DNA from 3 places in the Thermanaerosceptrum fracticalcis genome. Region 3 is predicted to be linked to each of the others. Evidence: riboswitches for the same ligand, from Rfam matches in the RefSeq annotation. Region 3 holds a riboswitch; each other region holds the start of a gene.
The links. A riboswitch is a leader RNA that binds a small molecule or an ion and turns the genes downstream of it on or off. The one in region 3 is predicted to bind lysine.
Positions count from the first base shown of each region.

Region 1 (4,274 bases), 350 kb from region 3:
GCAGAGTGCCTGTGGCTTTAGTTTCCAATTATCTGGAGGATGAAGAATCCCATCACTATGGGGTTTTGATGGAATGGAAAAATCCCTTTTTGCGACAAGAGAACCGTCCCCCTTGTCGCATAAGCCAAAAAAAACGGCTGCAAACCTTTTAAGGGTGGCAGTCGTTTTTTCTCGTTTTTTGTTCTCTTAGAAGGATACGGCTTTTTTCTCCTTTAGTAACTCCATTTCTACTATCTGATGGAGCTCGTCCAAGATTGCCAAATTTATTTCCAGGCTTAACCCGTCCACGGTCATCTCCCGCTTTTTGCTGCAGCCGTCAATGGCTCCCTCTTTCACCAGGGCAGCTAACAAATCCTTTTCCATTTTCCTGTCGTGGAGAAGGTTCTTTCCGGAAAGCAGGGAAAGGGCGGCTGTGAGGCCGTGGCCTCCCCAGTTGGAGACCCCCGTTACCAGCACATAATCGGCCCTGGTAACCGCGCAGATCTGGGTACCGTTAGAAACAGAGTTTTGAATAATGTCGGCTATTTTCCCCATACCCAGTTCATTGCCCCCGTCCCCTACTGCAGCGGTAGGAATACCAAGCTCCGCCGCTTTAGTAAAGAGGGGATCGGTATTTGGTATAAGATAGGTTAAATCTTCTCCTCGCATGGAGTAAAAGCGTCCATCCCGGGCCCGTCCGGGGCGCTCGATGGCTACAATCATGGATGGCCGGTATTTATTGATCAAATCTACACAGAAAATTTCGGCCCCGTCATAAGGGACGACTTCAAGGGGTGAGGAAAGGCCCTTAAGAGTGGAGCCCGCCTCTAATAAGGGACTGGAGTATTGATCTGTGATCAGAACAGCATTTTTACCCAATTCCTCCAAAGCTCCTGCCAAAGAGAGGGCGCCCAGCGGACCATCTGTTTCTCCTATAAGAGTGTCTTTTATGCCAAAGCCTGTAACAATAAGTACTGTTGTACTGTCCATCAGCTTTTCCGCGGCCCTGGCCAGGTCTCCGGGAATGAGAGCAGCTTTTCCCAGCCCTCGCCCGCCTAAATCTTGGCAGATAAGTTCCTCAATTTTGGTGAAGTCTGATTTACGCAAGTGCCGCAACTCCTTGTATTTTTTTCCAACAAACAGTTATTATCTATATATAATGGTTGAACACGGCAAAGGGTTGATATAATACAGTATACTTGTTGCACAATTTAGGAGAATTAGGTACTGATCACTGACCGGATCGTCGACATATTTTCTACGATTTTCCTGGTAACCTCCGGGCGGTTCATGGTATAGATGTGGATACCGTCCACACCCCAGGAGAGCAGGTCGATGATCTGCTCCGTAGCATAGGCGATACCCGCCTCTTTTAGTGCTTCCGGATTATGCTCATACCGCTCCATAATCCTGATAAACTTTTTGGTCAAAGAAGCTTTGCAGAGAGAAGTGATACGTTCGATCTGTTTTCGGTTCAGGACCGGCATAATCCCTGCAGTAACGGGTACGTTGATACGGGCCCTTGCCATATGATCCAAAAATTCATAAAAAATTTCATTATCAAAGAAGAGCTGGGTGATTAAGAAGTCCACACCCGTATCTACCTTTTGTTTTAGATAGCTTAAATCTTTTTCGATATCATCACACTCCAGGTGCCCTTCGGGGTAGCAGGCTGCACCCACAGAGAAGCTGCCGAGGCTCTGGATGTGAAGGATAAGGTCTTTGGCGTACTGGTAATGGAGAGGGTCGGGAAACTTAAAATCAGGATCCTGGGGTAAGTCGCCCCTTAGTGCCAGGATGTTTTCTATACCATTGTCTTTGAGGCTATTAAGGATGCCCTCGATTTCCTGTTTGGTGGCGGCGATGCAGGTGAGGTGGGCCAGGGCTTCCAGGCCGTACTTGTGTTTAATCAGGGACGCTATCTCTACTGTCCTGTTGGTTGTGCTGCCGCCAGCCCCATAGGTAACACTGATAAAATCGGGTTTTAAATCCTTTAGGCCCTCGATGGTGTTGTAAATGGTTTCAATAGGACTATCTTTTTTGGGAGGAAATATTTCAAAAGAAATCACAGGTTTCTTAGTTGCAAAAATATCTTTGATCAACATGGCGGCACCTCCGGAAGTTTATATATAGGAAAGGGGACACACCTGCTGAAGAGCGGGCAGTTCCTTGGAGACAGGAATGTCCCCAACGTGGTGAAAGGGGACACACCTGCTGAAGAGCGGGCAGTTCCTTGGAGACAGGAATGTCCCCAGTTTAATTGTGATGAATTGTAATATATTTATCAGGTGCTGTCAATATAAGCCACCACATTTTGCCATAATATTTGAACCTCAATGCCGTCAAAATATATCTATTGACAGACTTCGAGCTCTGTTGCACAATAGAATAAATTAATGGTAGAGGCGCGGCATATTATGAGTACGTATCGGGAGCAGGCCGGCGATGACGGGTACGGAAAGGAATGGCCGCCGAAGTGAAGGTTTTCAGGCCGGGGACCTTTGCTGGGCTTGTGTTGAATAAGCACAAGACTGTCACCCAATATTTTTTGGGTGGAGCGCTATTTCGTACAGCAGGGCAGGGGCAGACCTTTGCCTTATGAAGCAGCTTGCGGGAAGTGCTCGTAAGCTGCTTTTTTGTTTATATAGATGAAAAATATAGAGGAGGAAATTTACGTGGCCGAGAAAAAGTTGCCTTTTACCAAAGCACAGCTGGAAGAGATTATTAAAGAGCACCCTACTCCCTTTCATATCTATGATGAAAAAGCCATCAGGGAAAATGCCAGAAGACTGATTCAAGCCTTTGCCTGGGCCCCCGCCTTTAAAGAATATTTTGCCGTGAAAGCTACCCCTAATCCCTATATCCTGAAGATCTTGCGGGAGGAAGGCTTCGGCGCCGACTGCAGTTCCCTGGCAGAGCTGGTCCTGGCCGAAAAGGCAGGCATAGTAGGAGAGAATATCGTCTTTACCTCAAACGACACACCGGCCGTGGAATACCAGAAAGCCTTTGAACTGGGGGCCATTATCAACCTCGATGATATCAGTCACATCGACTACCTGGAGAAGCATGTAGGAATTCCTGAAATCATTTCCTTCCGTTATAATCCCGGCCCTCTGCGTGAGGGTGGGAACTCAATCATCGGCAATCCCGAAGAAGCCAAATACGGCCTTACCCGGAAACAGATCTTTGAAGCCTATAAAATCATGAAAGAAAAGGGTGTCAAACGTTTCGGCATCCATACCATGGTGATTTCCAATGAACTGGATCCCAACTATTTTATCGAAACCGCCAATATGATGTTTGATCTGATCATCGAACTTTATCGTACCCTGGATATTCGCATTGAACTGGTAAATTTCGGCGGCGGCATCGGTATACCCTACCGGCCTGAACAGGAAGTGGTAGACCTGGAGTACATTGGCCGGGGGATTAGGAAGGCCTATGAGGAGAAGATCGTGGCCAACGGCCTGCACCCCCTGAAACTGGCCATGGAATGCGGCCGCATGATCACCGGGCCTTATGGCTACCTGGTGGCTATGGTCCTCCACAAAAAAGAGATTTACAAGAATTATGTAGGGCTGGATGCCTGCATGGCCAACCTTATGCGTCCCGGTATGTACGGCGCTTACCATCACATCACCGTAGTAGGGAAAGAAGACTGGCCTTTGGACCATACCTATGATGTCACCGGCAGTCTCTGTGAGAATAACGATAAGTTTGCCATTGACCGCCCTCTGCCCAGGATCGATATCGGGGATATTGTGGTTATCCACGATACCGGTGCCCACGGGCACGCCATGGGCTTCAATTACAACGGCAAACTGCGTTCTGCCGAACTGCTCCTAAAACCCGACGGCAGTGTAGAATTGATCCGTCGGGCGGAGACCCTGGAAGATCTCTTCCAGACCCTGGATTTTTCCAGGCTGTAATTAAATTATCCAGCAAAAAATCAGGCCGGAGGAGACTTCGGCCTTCCAACTTTCATCCTGAAAAATTAAAGGAATGATTGGTATGAAGTTTAGCTTCCCCAGGAAATCTATTACATATTTGTCACGGTTTTATGACAACAATTTGTCATTGACAAGTTAGCAAAAGATATTGTTATAACAGGGAGATTTTTATATTGTTATTTTATACATACAGAGCTGAAGAGTACGGCTGTTGTTTTAACAGAGTTTGAGCTGAATCTTAAATATATAAAAATTTAGTCGAGATATGACATGTTATATCAGAAAAATTCGAAAAAAAAATAAAGGAAAAATTTATAATCCAACGAACAGTATTAATGTCTAACT
Region 1 is NZ_CP045798.1:2,531,877-2,536,150, reverse strand. Features, by position in the region: gene BR63_RS12880 (GNAT family N-acetyltransferase) at 1-152, shown strand, start outside; gene BR63_RS12875 (DUF4392 domain-containing protein) at 187-1,086, opposite strand; gene metF (methylenetetrahydrofolate reductase [NAD(P)H]) at 1,200-2,084, opposite strand; lysine riboswitch at 2,372-2,550, shown strand; gene BR63_RS12865 (diaminopimelate decarboxylase family protein) at 2,655-3,908, shown strand.
Region 1: it holds a riboswitch for lysine, as region 3 does, so the genes downstream of both, BR63_RS12865 (diaminopimelate decarboxylase family protein) here and dapA (4-hydroxy-tetrahydrodipicolinate synthase) in region 3, are expected to answer to the same signal.

Region 2 (4,274 bases), 1.2 Mb from region 3:
GTTCATCCATTAGGATGACACCTGGACTATCCGCCAGAACTTTTCGCACAAGGGGCAGCGGTATTTTTTCCTCTGTTTCAATATAAATAGATTCAGAGTGGCTTCTAATGACCGGAACCCGTACGGTTGTGGCCGTGATGGCAATGTTTTTGTCATCGAAAATTTTATGGGTTTCTTTTACCATTTTCATTTCCTCTTTGGTGAAGCCATTATCCTGGAAGACATCAATATGAGGGATCAAATTATAAGCGATTTGATGGGGAAATACTTTGGGCTGAATGTTGGAGGAATCATTTATCTGTTCATATAATTCATCAATGGCTTCTTTTCCTGCTCCGGAAACTGCCTGATAAGTGGAGACAATGATGCGTTTTATCGGTGAGATATTATGGATGGGTTTTAGGGCCATGCACATAATAATCGTTGAGCAATTAGGATTGGCAATAAGCCCTTTGTGGTTATTTAGAGCATGGGGATTTACTTCAGGTATCACCAGGGGAACATCATCATGTAAACGGTAGGTGCTGCTATTGTCGATGACTACTGCACCTTGCCGGAGGGCTTCAGTGGCGTACTCCTGACTGGCTTTCCCGCCGGCGAACAGTGCCACGTCCACTCCCTTAAAAGCCTGGCTGTTGATAGTTTCAACCTGATGTTCTTTGCCTTGAAAGCGAATTCTTGTGCCTTTAGAACGCTCTGTAGCGAACAATTTTATATGTTGTATATAAGGTCTTGTTTCTAAAATTTTTAATATTTCAGTACCTACAGCACCGGTGGCGCCAACAACTGCTATGTTCAATTTCTTCATTTTTGCATACCTCCATTTATTAAGTATTTTTGAAGCTTTCCCGAAAGATTGACGTATGCCGAAGTCCGGCTCCTGGCAAATCTTATATAGGTTTTGATATTTAACTACTATTGTATCACCCTTCGTGTATACGTCAAGGACAATTGTCTACGCCACGTGAACATCAATAAATATTATGGTTATAAATAACAATATGAATTATTCGATATTGCTAAACTTCTCATCGATGAGGAGCCGTCGCGTAAAAGCAATTAATCCAGGATATTTTCCAGCCCGATTTTCAGCCCCCTCAGGCATTTCACCTTTCTGACGGCCAAAAGAATGCCAGGAATAAAGGACTCTCTCGAAAATGAATCGTGACGTATAGTCAAGAGTTCACCTATACCGGCAAATAATACTTCTTGATGGGCCACCAGGCTCTTTAAACGGACACTATGAATGTTTACACCGTAAAATTGTCCACCCCGGCTGCAGTTATCCATTTGCACGGTTTCGCATATGGGAGAATTGGTATATCTCATGGCACAAGCTGTAGCAATGGCTGTGCCCGAGGGGCTATCAACTTTTTTGTCATTGTGATATTCAATAATTTCAGCCTGGGAGAAATACCTGGCAGCATCTCTCGCCCATTTCATCATAATGACAGCACCCAGGGAGAAATTAGGTGCCAAAAAAGCCCCTGTACTGCTGGCTTGAGCCAAGCTGTCAATCTCACTCATTTCTTCTTTAGAAAATCCAGTGGTCCCCACCACAACAGCAATACCCTGCTTTAAGGCAAGGGTAATATTCTTTTTGGCAGCTTCTTTATGGGTAAAGTCGATAATGACATCGGGTTGTGCTGTTTCGATAATGGACAGAAGATCATCATTAACTTGGACCCCCAATGGTTTCAAACCAGTTAATTCACCGATTTCTTTACCCACATTTTGCACATCACACGCACCGACAAGCTGTATATCGTCAGTTTTAGATATCCCCTTGATAATCTCCTGCCCCATCTTGCCACAGGCGCCTACTACTACTGCTTTAATCATGCTCATGCAAGCCACCTTACCTTTCCTCTAAATTATTTTATTGAGCAAATAATTAGGTGCTCATCGATGAGGACCTAATTATCAAATAGATACTCAACTAACAGCAGTATATGCGGACAGCAATATTGTGTGCCTCCCTTATGAAGAGAAAACGAAAAAACAGCTAAAGGGTCTACCTCTAGCTGTAAAAAGCTATAGTACCTCCTTCCTCTGCCCGTAGTGAGATAGTGCTCCACCTGGTAACGGGCCCTTACCAGATGACAGTTCTGCATTTCTTCAATGCAACCCCAGCATAGAGACCTGGATAGTCATCTACACTTCGGCGGATGCCCCTTTCCACCGGTTCATAGTGTCCCCACTCCCCGGCTTACTCTTGACAATCCGCGCCCCTACCCCACTCTTTTTGAGTGAGGTATCTTATTCAATTTTATTGTGTATTGTATACTAATATGTAAAATATGTCAATGATGGTGGTAAAATTTTTGTGGTGGTAAAATTTTTCTAATAGGGATATTTTTTATAACGCATATGGGATTCATCCAGCTCCACGATAATAACCTCAGAACCGATTTTACGAACGGCTTCCCAGGGTATGGTAAGATTATTTTTATCCCAAAGATTTAAAAGGCCGCCTTTGCTTGGTAAAATAATGGATTCAATGTTGCCGGTTTCCGCGTGAATGACTAAGTCGGAATCGGCTACCGTCCCCAGCCTGGCTCCGTTTTGGATATTGACAATATCTTTCCCGATCAGGTCAGTTAGTCTGACATTGTTCACGAATCTCACTCCATTCAAGTTTAGCGATCTACCTAAATCTGCGCAGCAAACTTAAAAACAGCGGTTGTAAGATGGCAATAACAATAGCTGCCAGTGCCAATGGATCAATTAAGAGGTTATCATAGATACACACTTTTTCCGGTAGTGACAGTTTTAGGAAAGAGGTAAGCAGTACCAGTGACAGATAAATCCCCCCGGCGATGGCCACCAGTTCACCTAAAGCGATAGAGGCCGGTGAGGCTACCGTACTTTCCACATTCTCCACACCGCGGGTCTTTTTAAGCCTCACTCTTGTGCGTACAGCCCAGGCCACAAGACCAATGAGAATTAAGGCTAGTATCCCCTTAATCAACATAAACATCCCCTCCTCTATTTAGAATATTATGCAAACTAGCCTCTCATAATGATAGAAAAAGAAAGAAGTAAGGAGTTTATCCTTACTTCTTCATTTCATATCCGGTTTTAGTGGACGTTCCGTCCTGCCTGCGGTGATTTTCTTTATTTTTGTCCATATACCTGGCATAAAGTTCGTCGGCAGTCATGCCCGTTTTAATACACATGCTGATGAGAAAATGTAAAATATCCACCAGTTCCTCTTTTACTGCCTCTAAGTCGATTTCTTTACGATTTTTCCACCATTTATAGTTGATTTCATTGAGCAGTTCTGCAACTTCTACATTAATGGCCATACATTCTTTTTGTAACCATGTTTCCAGGTCAAAATTAAGCTTACGTCCTTCTATCACTTTTTGGTCAAAGTTAGCCTGTTGTGCAAAAATGGCCTTCAGTTTATCCTTTTCCAACTTCTCTTCTCCTCCCCGGCCTTACCTGAGAAAATTATGCAAGTTTACCGGTTTTTCCAAAGGACCTATGGTACTTAAGGTAAAATGATAATTGTTAAACAAAGTGTTGGCAATGGATTTTACGTCTTCCAAGGTCACAGCAGATATTCTTTTTACTACTTCTTCGGGTGTAATGATTCTATTGAGGCATAGTTCAGTACGGCCGATTCTGGTCATACGGCTGCTCACACTTTCTAATCCCAAGTATAAGTTGCCTTTTATTTGTTCTTGGGTTCGCCGCAGTTCCCTTTCCGTGATACCATTTTCCATAATATCTGAAACTTCCTTGATTAACAGCCTGATAACTTCATCGTATTTCGCAGGGCTTGTGCCGGCATAAAAGGTGAATAGTCCCGTATCACAAAAGGCCGAGTGATAACTATAGACAGAATAGGCCAGTCCTCTTTCCTCACGGATAGACTGTACCAGGCGTGAGGATAAACCGCCGCCTAATACATTATTTAAGATATAAACGCTGTATATTCTTTCGTCACCCTGGGGTAAACCGGCCGTTCCCAAACAGATCTGGACCTGTCCCGTATCCCTGGAAATGTTGGATGTATCGGCATGGGTACTTCTCGGCGGAACCAGCCCCTCCGGTTTTTTGGCGGGTTTAATTTTTGCAAAAATCCTGGCAATCTTGTTTTGCACAGTTTGATGGTCGATATTGCCCGCTACGGCAACCACAATGTTATTTGCCGTATAATGCTTGTCCATATAGTTGATGATATCATTGCGTGTAATCGCTTCCAGGGAATTGACGGTACCCAGTATAGGTTTACCCAGAGGATGGTCGGGCCAGGCTGTTTGCAC
Region 2 is NZ_CP045798.1:941,471-945,744, forward strand. Features, by position in the region: gene BR63_RS04940 (aspartate-semialdehyde dehydrogenase) at 1-808, opposite strand, end outside; gene dapB (4-hydroxy-tetrahydrodipicolinate reductase) at 1,060-1,848, opposite strand; lysine riboswitch at 2,060-2,242, opposite strand; gene BR63_RS04950 (YlmC/YmxH family sporulation protein) at 2,344-2,619, opposite strand; gene BR63_RS04955 (hypothetical protein) at 2,648-2,974, opposite strand; gene BR63_RS04960 (dUTPase) at 3,057-3,422, opposite strand; gene BR63_RS04965 (M16 family metallopeptidase) at 3,444-4,274, opposite strand, start outside.
Region 2: it holds a riboswitch for lysine, as region 3 does, so the genes downstream of both, dapB (4-hydroxy-tetrahydrodipicolinate reductase) here and dapA (4-hydroxy-tetrahydrodipicolinate synthase) in region 3, are expected to answer to the same signal.

Region 3 (4,274 bases):
AGGATCTAAGCCCTTAGCAACACCAATTTTATGCTCATCAGCCCAATTTAAATCTCTACCTTCTGCTTTTTCAGTAAATTTCTCAGCTACAGCACCGCATTGGGGGCATTTCTCAGGCGCAAACTCCCCTGTATGTACGTAACCACATACACTGCACATAAATTTTTTCATTGTAATTCCTCCTTGTATATTAAGAAATTCTTAATGTTTATATATTAATAATAGTAACAATTACTATAATTGTCAAGAGGTTTTTCATAAGAAATTACCTTAGTGTGCTGCGACAAAGGGGACGGTTCTCGTTGTCGCATATTCTCACCCCAGATCCATCCAATACTACGTCTTCCGTCTTTTCTGGTTTAAAATTTAAAATATTCCAAAAGCCACGCTCCTGTTTTTGATGCAATAGAAGTGTAACACGCAAAACATCTAAAAAATCAGGAGGTAAACCATGAATCACTATGAGCAAGAGATCGATATGTGCTATGAACTCAAAGAAACTCCCAAATCTTCCAAAGAGTCATATTTCCGAAGAGTAAATACATTCATCCAGTTTATACACGAACCGTCCCCAATGTCGCCAACATCATTTCCCTTTTTTTGAATGTCCTAAACACACAAAACCACCTCAACAGCTTCCATCCTGAGAGGTGGTTTTGTGAAGCGCTCATTTCTTTCCTAATGGAAGGTACAGTTAATGTTGACAACGATTAAAACCTGCGAATTTTCCTGCAATAGATCCTAAATCATAGCGGCCTTTCCAACGATCTTCGTAGGACCTTTCGATTCTTCCGCCAGCGTACTTATTGCATTAAACCCCAAGAGCATCTCTCTAAACGAAATAAATTAAATAAGATTTAGCTTAGTTAAAGCTTCTGTTATGGTTTCCGTTTCTTTTGCTGAAGCTTCAACCAGAGGGAGGCGCAGCTTACCTGAAGGTAACCCCAAAAGAGATAAAGCTTTCTTCACAGGAATAGGGTTAGTCGTCACAAAAATTGCCCTAAAAAGAGGAAAAAGCTGCTGGTGAATAACTCTAGCCTGATGAACATCACCGCTCATGTATGAATCAATCATTTTTTTAAGGGAATTTCCTATAAGATGGCCTGCTACGCTTACCACACCATAAGCACCTACAGATAACATGGGAAGAGTTAAGCTGTCGTCTCCGCTAAAAATTAAGAAATCTTCCGGGAGAAGAGTCTTTAGGGTGGAGACCTGGTCAAGATTCCCCGCAGCTTCTTTCAAGGCTACAATGTTCCCTATGCCTGCAAGTCTGGCCACAGTTTCTGGCAATAAATTTGTCCCGGTTCTTCCGGGGACATTATATAACATGACGGGAAGTGAGGTTTCAGTCGCTATGGCCTTAAAATGCTGGTACATACCCTCCTGGTTAGGTTTATTATAATAAGGTACAACAGCCATAATCCCGTCCACACCGATTTTCTCGGCCTCCTGTGTCAGGTAAATACTGTCCGCCGTGGAATTAGACCCTGTACCGGCAATAATCTGCCCCTTGTTTCCGACGGCCTCTTTAACAGCAGTAAAGAGACTTAATTTTTCTTTTAGAGATAAGGTAGGAGATTCCCCAGTAGTTCCTGCAATAACAAGACCGTCATTACCCGATTCGATGAGGTACAGAGCTAACTTTTGTGCACCCTCATAATCCACGCTTAAATCATCTTTAAAAGGTGTCACCATAGCCGTAATCATTCGGGGAAATTTACTCATTAAATAACAGCTCCTCTCCTTCTATAGCATTAATTACTTCTCTCTTTGTCATCGTCAAAAATTTATACCGTCCTTGTTGCTGCCCCTTTTCTTAACTAGCCAGCATTAACCCAACCTTTCATATAAATTCGAATTATCCTTAGATACTCATCGATGAGGACCCCCTTCCTGCTTCTGACCCTGCAACTAGAAGCAGTATATGCATAAAAAAGTTAAAGGTGCAAAGGGAGTCACTTGAAATAACCTTCTACAGATTAAGAAATGACTACAAAAAAAGCTAAAGGCATTAACCTTTAGCGTAACCGCTCTGGTTACCCCCCTTCCCTGCCCCTGGTGAGATAGTGCTCCATCTGATAACGGGCTCATATCAGATGACAGTCCTGCACTTCTTCAATGCAGTCCCAGCGTGAAACCTTGGCCGGTCTTCCACACTTCGGCGAACGCCCCTTTGGTCCAGTTCCTCGTTGCCACACTCCCTGGATTACTCTTGGCGATTCGCGACCCCTACCTCACTCTTGGGAGTGAGGTAAAAAATATTAGGTTTTTGCACATTATAGCATGAATTAAAATTACACGTCAATCAAAACTCATTAAGTCCTTCAATAATATCGGAAATATACCCAGAGCCCGCTGCATTTAATACCTTGACCGCATACAATTCGGCTTCAGGAGCAACACCCTCTCACTGGCAGGCCCAGTCAGCACTACTGCCGCATTTATTAATGGTAGATCCTTAATTTTTAGATATGCAGCGTAATGTACTCGCATTAGCCAGACAGTTTTTTTCCCAAATTATTTAGGAGTTCTTGTTCATTAACACCGTCTTTTGGAAAAGTCACTAGGGCTAAATCTATTTTCTGGATCCCTTGCTCAGTAAACCACTTGCGAAATTTTTCTGTTACCACTGCTGCTCCTTCAGCACCAGTAAGCGGTAAAACCAGCAGCAGATTGCGTTTCCTGGTAAGGAATACGGAGTCTATTTCTCTCAATTGCTCCTTCACTTTATTCCGGAGGTTGACAAGTTCTTTTAAGTGGGGTAAGCTCCGCATTTCATCCGGCATCCTAATCTCTAGTAAAGAGAGTAAGCTACCGCCACGCTGGGCCCGTTTGACCTCATTGCGGACCTGCTCTTCTAATTCGGCCTCGGTCCAAGCCTCCCTGTTATCCTCAGGGGGAACCAAGGGTCCAAGGACGCCCTCTACCCGTTCCAGTAAACCTTCTTTGGTAAAAGGCTTCCGGATGTAGTTAACGGCACCAGCTTTTAAAGCCCTTTGCACGGTGACCCGATCTGCACGACCTGTAAGTATAATGACCGGCAGGTAGGCCCACGCTTGCTCGGAACGCATCCTTTCCAGGGCAGTAAGGCCATCCATCCCTGGTAGGGTGATATCCAGGATAATCAAGTTTACCTCCTGATAGCGTTTTGGGAAACGAAAGAGGTCCTCTGCATTGACTAATTCCAATACTTTTACGCCGTACTGTTCCAGGGTTCGCTTTACTTCCAGGCGAACTATGTTGGAATCTTCTACAATCAAAACCTTTTTTTCTGTTGACACTTACTTTTCTACCTCCTTAAAAAGTAGAACAGGTCCCGGCCAGCTTCCTTGGCCCGGTACATAGCGGCACCAGCTGCCCTAAGAAGTTTTTTCACCTGTAGCCCCGTCTTCCGGGAAACAGGCTACTCCTACGCTAATAGTTCCGAGTAATACGCTATCATCGACTATCTCAATCAAATAATGATTCAACAATTAATTTAGAATTCCTGCCAAGTTTAGACAATTTCAATAATGATTCGATTCTGTTATGTTAATAATAATTACTTTTAGCGGTTATTTAGTATTCTATGCTTCTTATGGTAAAGAATCTGTTATGTACAAATACCGGTGGTATACCACAGGAATTTATGATTCCTAGGAATTACAAAGTCTATATGGCTCAACCGATTCTAGATATAGATAAGGCATTAGAAGAAATTTCACAAAATAGAGGGATTTTGTACGACCCTGCGGTGTTAGACGTTTGTATGAAAATTATTAACAAGAATGGCTTTAAATTAATGTAAAAGGAGCCACAGTAGGTACCGATAACGTCCAAGGTAAACAATGCCAAGGCATCATTACAAAGCTAAATAAAATAAGAATCCTAAGTAATGAACTGTACTCCCACCCAAAACAAACAAATGCCATATCCCATGATTAAACGGTATCCTTTTCCATAAATAAAAGATTACACCAAAGGTATACATCAAGCCACCTGTTAATAACCAGGTAAATAATCCTTGAGGTATCATCTCTAACATAGGCTTAACAGCTATCATAATTAGCCATCCCATAATGACATATAGGCCGATAGAAAAATATTTCATTTTCTCCAGATTGACAACTTTGAGAATGATTCCTCCTATGGCTAGAGCCCAAATAATGCCGAAAATCGTCCAACCCCAAGTGCCTCGCATAGATACAAGTGTAACTGGCGTGTAGCTGCCGGCTATCAGTAAGTAAATAGAAATATGGTCAAAAACTCTTAACACTCTCTTAGACTTCTCA
Region 3 is NZ_CP045798.1:2,182,123-2,186,396, forward strand. Features, by position in the region: gene BR63_RS11170 (NADH peroxidase) at 1-171, opposite strand, end outside; gene dapA (4-hydroxy-tetrahydrodipicolinate synthase) at 847-1,728, opposite strand; lysine riboswitch at 2,060-2,243, opposite strand; gene BR63_RS11180 (response regulator) at 2,496-3,284, opposite strand; gene trhA (PAQR family membrane homeostasis protein TrhA) at 3,845-4,274, opposite strand, start outside.